2 regions of the Paenibacillus sp. FSL H8-0280 genome follow, and region 1 is predicted to be linked to the other one. Evidence: riboswitches for the same ligand, from Rfam matches in the RefSeq annotation. Region 1 holds a riboswitch; the other holds the start of a gene.
The links. Region 1 has a riboswitch for thiamine pyrophosphate ahead of MHI12_RS04445 (ABC transporter ATP-binding protein). Riboswitches for the same ligand answer to the same signal wherever they lie in the genome.
Positions count from the first base shown of each region.

Region 2: linked by a shared signal. The riboswitch ahead of MHI12_RS02320 (ABC transporter substrate-binding protein) and the one ahead of MHI12_RS04445 (ABC transporter ATP-binding protein) in region 1 are both predicted to bind thiamine pyrophosphate.

Region 1 is NZ_CP150296.1:972,483-976,680, reverse strand. Features, by position in the region: gene MHI12_RS04455 (pectate lyase) at 1-32, opposite strand, end outside; gene MHI12_RS04450 (radical SAM/SPASM domain-containing protein) at 382-1,257, opposite strand; TPP riboswitch at 1,475-1,577, shown strand; gene MHI12_RS04445 (ABC transporter ATP-binding protein) at 1,739-2,503, shown strand; gene MHI12_RS04440 (ABC transporter permease) at 2,493-3,308, shown strand; gene MHI12_RS04435 (ABC transporter substrate-binding protein) at 3,370-4,198, shown strand, end outside.
Region 2 is NZ_CP150296.1:483,351-487,548, forward strand. Features, by position in the region: gene MHI12_RS02305 (ABC transporter ATP-binding protein) at 1-305, opposite strand, end outside; gene MHI12_RS02310 (ABC transporter permease) at 343-1,101, opposite strand; gene MHI12_RS02315 (thiamine-binding protein) at 1,101-1,391, opposite strand; gene MHI12_RS02320 (ABC transporter substrate-binding protein) at 1,615-2,655, opposite strand; TPP riboswitch at 2,963-3,075, opposite strand; gene MHI12_RS02325 (NAD-dependent epimerase/dehydratase family protein) at 3,220-3,975, opposite strand; gene MHI12_RS02330 (VOC family protein) at 3,993-4,198, opposite strand, start outside.

The sequences.
Region 1 (4,198 bases):
GCCGACAGCAACAACGTCAATATTTTTTTCATAACTTTATTCCTCCCTTATTCTCTCGTTTTTTGGTAGTGTACAAGCCTGAGCTTGTCCTGGAAGTTCGTCAGAGGTGCACCTCTGTCCGACCCACAACCTAATCCTACCAAATAAGGAAGGTAACTAGAATAATCATTAGATCAGATATATCATGACATCCTGCAATCCCTGTCATATCGGCATTTTTTGCATGCCAGGTCTCTCAAGCAATATGCTGAAATCAACCTCTGGTATGCTCATTTGTAACGTATGTACCCCTCACTTGAATTCCCGATAACAAAGAAAGACCACTACATTTGTCTCCAAATGTGTGATCTTGAATGGCTTCCGGCTTGCTGATATAAGATATCAGGCTCCAAATCTCTGACGATAACCGCACTTTCGACACAACTCTTCTACAGCTTCCCGTTTGGAGAAGCCATATACCAGATTGTTCGCTCGCTCACCCTCAATAATCTCCGAGAATGACTTCTCGTGCACATTACCCAGATTAATTACACCCTCGCCATCAAGACAGCATGGAACCACCGTTCCATCCACAAGTACAGCTGCCTGACCGCGAAGTGCATGGCAAAAACCTTTGCCGTCATCTTCAGGTGCATCCAGACTTGGCCACTGGAACTCATGGTCCTGATTCAGGTATACATTCGGGGCAATTTTTACCCCGCTGCCTGGAACCACTTTTTCCTCAATGCGGAAGTCCAGATTGAACTCACGTTCCAGTACTTCAAGGGTCTCCCGATTTCGATTCATCTGAGCATTTGTGAAGTTATCCTGCGTCAGATTCCACAGCCGGAATGAGATGATGACATTGTGCTTAACGGCCTCGTGTACAAAGGACAAAATATGACGCAGGTAACCGTCACGGTCTGTTGAACCTTCATGCCCATCGAAGCTGTGCAGGGAGAAATTCATCTGCCGCAGCGCTGGTTTGCCAAGCAATTTATGCTGAGTCTTGGGTAACAGTGTACCATTCGTTGTAATGTTCACCTTGAGTCCCTTCTCATGTGCGGAATCGAGCAACAGATCTATTTTGGGATGCAACAAGGGTTCGCCTTTGACATGTAGATAAATATGATTGGTGTGTGGTTTAACTTGTTCCAGTATATTGTTGAAGACTTCAGGGTCAATGAATCCTTTGGCACGTTGCGTCTGCGGACAGAAGCTGCAAGCCAGATTGCAGATACTCGTGATCTCAATATATACTTTTTTGAACGTTTTCAACTCGGGTCCCCATTCTGCCTAGGAGGGAGAACAATCCCACCTGCATTTTGTGATCCGGCCTATACGGGCCACCACTATTATATCGGGTTAGGGAGCCCAGGTAAATTGTTCAGTTGTTCGGGTCTGAATCCACGCTCATCTCAAGAAATCCATCATGCTGCCTCTTTACAGTTCATGTTCAAGTGATATATGCTGAACACACAACTGCATATCTTGAACATTGCACTAGGGGAGCCTTGCGGCTGAGACGAATATGACTATTCGGACCCTTTGAACCTGATCTGGATCATACCAGCGGAGGGAAGTGGAGCGGCGGCCTTTTAGTAAGCGGAATTTTTTCATGTATGTGAAGATAAATTGCGGATTTAACTTACAGACCCACTCATTTCTCCGGAAATGGGTGGGTCTTTTTTGTTTCTTTTGCAGAGTACAGGATGCCGTTGTTATTCCAGCAGTCTGGCATTAAGGGGGTGAGGAACAGATGAACAACCATGTAACCATTGAGAACGTTAGCTTCGCTTTTCCTAAAAAAAAGGATTCCCCCGTGCTCGCCAATGTGTCGCTTCAGGTCCAACAAGGAGAATTTGTCTCGCTCATTGGCTCCAGCGGATCAGGTAAAAGCACGCTCTTCAAGCTGCTCGCAGGCCTGCATGAGCCAACCGTTGGCACCATCGATATAGCTGATGTACCGCAAGGACAACGGCTCGGACGAGTCGCCTATATGCCGCAGAAAGATCTGCTGTTATCCTGGCGAACCGTCATGGAGAACTGCATGCTGCCTGCCGAATTGGCACCAGGCCGACAGGACAAGGACAAACTACGAGCCGATATCATGGCAGGATTGGCAAGATTCGGCTTGTTCGGTTACGAGCAGGCCTATCCGGATGAGTTATCCGGCGGCATGCGGCAGCGGGTGGCACTGCTCCGTACCTTGCTTACAGGCGGGCAGCTCATGTTGCTGGATGAACCCTTCGGTGCACTCGACGCTTTAACCAAACGAGAAATGCATCGCTGGTTGCTGGAGCTGTGGGAAGGCTTTGGCCAAACCGTGCTGTTCATTACACATGACATTGAAGAAGCCCTGCTGTTAAGTGACCGTATCATTCTGTTAACTCCAGGGGGACAAGGTCAGCAGTTACGGGGTATGACGGTTCCTTTACCACGCCCAAGGCATTCGGACCTGATCTACGAACCGGCTCTCGTGCAGATGAGGAAACAACTGGAGGAACAATTACATGCAAAATGATAGAGCTGAGGTTAGCGTTTGGACGTGGTGTTCAAAGTGGCTCTCGAGGTCGTTTTCCCAATATGGTTTGTTTATTCTGCTCATGCTCTCTTTACTGGCGATCTGGGAAACGATTGTGCTTATGGGATGGGTGCCCTCCTTCATCATTCCTGCACCAACGGCCATCGTAAACTCACTAATTGAGCATCGTCGTCTGCTGCTGACCATACATCTGCCTGCTACCTTTATGGAGGTTCTTGTTGGTTTTGGCTTGTCCATAGTGACTGGAATTACGCTGGCAACAGGCATGCATATGAACCGATCGATTGAAAAGGCCTTGTATCCCTTCATCGTGATCAGTCAGACCATCCCGCTGATTGCTCTGTCCCCGGTATTCATCCTGTGGTTTGGTTACACGTTGTGGAGCAAAGTCGCGGTCGTGTTCTTAATCGCATTCTTCCCCATTGTGGTCAGTACCTACGATGGACTCCGCCAAGGCGATCCAGAGCAGCGTGAACTGCTGCTTACCATGGGCGCCAGCAAGTGGGATATTTTTCGCAAACTCCAGGTTCCACTGGCACTTCCCTCTTTTTTCTCGGGGTTAAAGATGTCTGTGGTGTACTGTGTAGTTGGGGCAACGATTGGCGAATGGCTCGGTGGCAGCAAAGGTCTCGGATACTTCAGCCGTCGCATGTCCAGCAACATGAACACGGATGCGATGTTTGCAGCTATTGTGCTGTTATCCCTGCTGGGTATCGTTTTGTTTGTACTAATTGCCTGGATAGAGAAACGGTTTAGCATACGGCGTCATGGAGAGAAAAAATAGCTGGATAAAAATTAGAGAGAAATTAGATGTAAACAAAACGATGAAATGAGGAACTTCATTTATGAATAACAAAGGTATATACTCCCTGCTTCCCATCATGCTCATTAGCCTTTTGCTGATCGTTAGCGGATGCAGCACCACGAATACCAGCAAAAACACGCCAACAACAGACTCTGCAACCCATGCACAACAAACAGACAAGTCTGCAACCGAACCAGCATCAGACGCTAAAGATAAACTGTCCATCATGCTCGACTGGTACCCGAATGCAGTACATTCCTTCATCTACGTTGCTCAAGAAAAAGGATACTTTGCAGATCAAGGTCTCGATGTCGAAATTCAGATGCCTGCGGATACCAATGATTCACTCAAACTTGTTGCTGCCGGGAAAATTGATCTGGCTCTAAGCTACCAGCCCCAAATTTTGCTCGCTCGTGGTGAGAACATTCCTGTACGTTCCATTGCTGCTGTTGTTCGCCACCCGCTTGTGCATCTGTTGACCGAAGCGAATGGCAACGTGAGTTCACCCAAAGACCTTGAAGGAAAGACTGTTGGTTATTCCTCCATTCCTCTGTACGAAGCGATGGTACGCACGATGATCAGCAAGGATGGCGGCAATCCCGACAACATGAATCTGGTCGACGTTGGGTTCGATCTGATTCCTTCGCTGGCTTCCGGACAGGCGGATGCAATTATGGGTGGTTTTATTAACCATGAGCAATTGATTTTGGAGAAAGAAGGACATGCCATAAAATCGATTAACCCTGTCGAGTATGGTGTGCCTGATTATTATGAATTGGTCCTGACTGCGAGTGAAGCTGGCATTGAAGCAAAAAAAGACCAACTTACCCGGTTCGTCAAAGCGATCCAGGAAGGACAGAAATATGTGA
Region 2 (4,198 bases), 490 kb from region 1:
TGAGGCTTCAGCAGACCGCCGATGATATGGAACAGGGTACTTTTACCGCAGCCAGAAGGCCCGACGATAGCGACAAACTCGCCTTGCTCCACAGTCAGGGACAGTCCGTTCAGAACCGGTAACCTGCTCCGCCGTTCACGGAATGATGCATGAACATTAACAACGTCCAGTGCAGGTGGAACCGGAGCAGGAGTCGTATTGGCAGGTCGATTAGGCGTAGCCGAGTTTAACTTTTCACCGTTTGTTGGCTCCACTGCGTGTGCTCCTCGTCCAGGCTGGACTTGTTCGTCCTGTTGCCGATTCATATGGTCATCACTTCCTAATATACAGATTACTTCTTTATTATCGCTTCTGTGGCCGCCAGCGCACGAGCAGCTTCTCCAGCAGGGCAATGAACAGGAAGAGCAGCAAGCTGAGCGCGACAATAATCATGATCGCCACGAATAGACGATCGGTGCGATAAGCCGACTTTTGCAGCATCATATAATAACCAATACCCTTGTCTGCACCAATCCATTCGGCGATGATGGCACCCATCACGCTATAGGTAGCGGCGATTTTGATACCAGAGAACACGGATGGCAGCGCATGGGGAAGCTCCAGCTTCCAGAAGATCTGGTGACGTTTCGCACCAGCCATGCGCATATAGTTCATCATCGCTGCATCTGTACGGGTCAAGCCGTCCATTGCCGCCACTGCAACGGGGAAGAAGCAGACCAGGATGATCGTAATCAGCTTGGGCAACAGCCCGAACCCGAACCAGATTAACAGGAGCGGCGCGAGCGCGATGGTTGGGATATTTTGACTAAGGATAAGTAAAGGATACAGGGCCGACTTGAGAAAAGGGACTAAATGTAGCACCATCGCAATCAGTAATCCAACCGCGGTGCCAGCGGCGAATCCAATCAGCGTTAACTGAATGGTTGCGGAAGCGTGCATGCCAAGCCGCTCGGCCTGGGTTGCGGCTTCGCGGGCGATGTCGGACGGTGCAGGCAGCATCCATTTCTCAATATGGAAGAGGGAGACGGCTCCCTGCCATATCGCTATAAAGAGAATAACCGCCACAAAGGGCGGCCATACACTTTTGAAATAGGCAGGCATTAGCGATACTTCTCCGTCAGGGTATCCATGCTGAAGCCGGCAGGGCTATGGGCGATTTTGATCTGGGAGATGATGCTTGGGCTGCCAGCCTCCACGAGTACCTCGTGCATTTTACGGACAACCTCCAGCAGTTCCTCCAGTTCCCCCTCCATCGTGGTGTCGAGCGCGTTCACCTGATATTTCAAGCCAGATTGTTGAATAACTTCAATGGCGCGATCTACGTAAGGATAAGAGTTCTCGCCATTTGGCGTTTTCGGGATAACCTGAATGCTGAGTAGTGTACTTGCCATGAGAGATCACGGCTCCTTTCGTGATATATAAAATGAACTAATGACTGTTACACTTGCCACTTCGATGACAGAATAACCCTCCAATCGCTGTTATCCCCAGATTTTTTTGATTCCCTTCTCTAAAGGGAAAATCCGGTGATAAAGGCGACCGCTTCGCTTTTTCACGTTATTTCTGTCCTCTCCGTCCTCGTGTAAATATTAAGTTCGTTTTATATGAGAAATTTTATTGGGGTAAGAACTCGTTTGTATATGCCTTGCTCACATCGATCTGTTCATCCAGCAGTTTTTTGCTAAACATCCAGTCGGTGTAGTTCTGCCATACTTCCTGCTTTTGCTCACCCCAACGCGGGGCGTCATCTGTGTACTTGGGACTAAGCCATTTCTGGCTTGCCAGTACGAGGTCTTTATCCAGATCCGGTACAGCCTTGATCAGAATGTTCGCTGCGTCTTCGGGATGATCAATCGCATATTGATATCCTTCGGAAGTGGCTTTCAGGAATGCTTTCACCAGCTCAGGATCGTTCTGGATCGTCTGCTCGTTTGTTACGAGGACAGGCGTGTAATAATCCAGTGCATCCGAATAATCCTTCACATATAACATGTCGATCGGTTCCCCGCGTAGTTCGGCTTCAATCCCTGTCCAGGCGTAGAAAATCCACGCGAAATCAATATCCCGTTTCACTGCGGTGAAAAAGTCGGCATCACCCATGTTAATGTTTTTCACTTTGGATACATCGGCGCCTTCGCCTTCCATAATGGATTGCATCACGGCTTCTTCCACAGGGGAGCCCCATCCGCCATAGGTTTTACCTTCAAAATCTTTCGGTGATTTGATATTCCGATCCGCCGGAGCAGCGAACCCGGATGTATTATGCTGAATAACTGCTGCAATGGAGACCAATGGAACACCCTGTGTGCGGGCTTGAGTTACACTCTCCTGATAACTTACGCCAAAAGGCACTTCGTTCGATGCAACCATCGTATCTGCGCCTCCGGCACCTGGTTGAACAATCTCCACGTTCAAGCCTTCGGCCTTGTAAAAACCTTGATCCACGGCCGCATACAGGCCGGTATGATTTGTATTCGGTGTCCAGTCGAGCACCACTTTAATATCTTTCAGGGCGGCAGTGTCACCTTCATTGCTGCTTTCCGCATTCGTGTTGCCGTTCTGTTCTGCCGGGGCAGCTTCTTTGCCACCACATGCGGCTACCGTCACCAGTAGTACGCATAAGAGCAACAGTCCCATTGTTTTACGCCATTTCATCTGTGGTTCTCTCCTTCGGTATGTCCGGCCGAGTGGCACGGGGTACTCCTTGGCTTCATATCCAATCATCTTGCATAAATCGACAGATTTATACCAGTTGAGATCCGGATGACGTTATTTTAAACATAAGAAAACGTCTATCGATGTCATTCGAAGAAGCCAGACCGCGTTTAGCGGTAGTTTTTCTTGCAATATCAGGAAGGTGATGATTCCAAACTTATACTTTCTGATAGTAACAAAAAAAGCGCCCCGTATTCCGGGACGCGTGCAGGCGTTAGAGAGGTGGCGTTCAGCCATAGGGCTGTGCCATTTCGATATACTCCGATTCCTACGCTGGCATGATCCAGATCAGGTCTAAGGGTTAGTATCTTGGTGGGATACACTCTCAGCCGGCCAATTCCGACTCCCCTGGGAAACTATGAAGTTACGGGCATTACTAGGTGTAATTATAGGCCAGAGGGTGGGACCTGTCCAGTCATGAACTGGATAGGGGCACGTATAAGTTATCAAACAGGCCGTTATACATATGTATAACAGCCTGTTTGGATGTGTTATTTTCAATAATTATCGTGGGGAATCATATAAGGCAATCTGACTGAGTGCAAAAGCATCGGATTTTGGGTCATAACCTACCTGTTTCTGAGTGGTTTCCAGATTCAATCGTTTAAACCGATTATTCGAGATCCCATGCAGTATGGTGAAGGGCTCCAGATCTGTAGTTGTAATTGCTTTGAACATCAAATCGCACAAGTCAGCCGGACTAATATACGCGCTCATATCCCTTGCCTCCAGCACTGGTCCGTCCGGTTGAAAATCATCATATGCACCTATACGTACCGCAACACTTTGTAAACCTTCGGTATACGCAAAATAGGAAGCGAGCGATTCTCCAAAACATTTGCTAACCCCGTACAAATTCCGCGGGCGTGTGGGCATGTCCGGATAGACTTGAGCATCAATGGGGTACCCCTCAATCGTCTGAGCACTGCTTGCAAGAATGACTCTTCGTACACCTTGGTCTTTAGCTGCACGGAATACATTAAATGTACCTTTAATATTGATGTCCAACAACGATTCATAAAATCCGGCATTCGGGGAAGGATCTCCCGCCAGATGTACAACCACATCCATGCCTCCGCAAGCATGCTGACAGGCTTCGGGGTCTGTCACATCCAGTGTCATGATCTCATGGCCGGTCCCTTGATACGTATGCAGTCTGTCGATATTCAAATCCGTAAGTCGAAGGTGAAATGCCTCTGACAAGTGTTGGGACAAGTCACGTCCAATTTTTCCGGCTGCGCCAGTAATTAAAATGTTCATAAAATCAGCTCCAATTCTTAGCGCTGGAAGAACTCAATCCATTCCTTTTCAGGTCCATAGATGAAGAAATAGCGGTAACCGTTAGGCAGTGTGATAATCTCTCCATCGATAAATTCGGCTTCGGTGGATTGAATGCGTTTGTACTCAGAATCAAGATCATCCACGTGGATCGCAAAATGGTGCACCGTACCTTCGGAAGGCAGCTTGTCGCTGTATCCTTGAA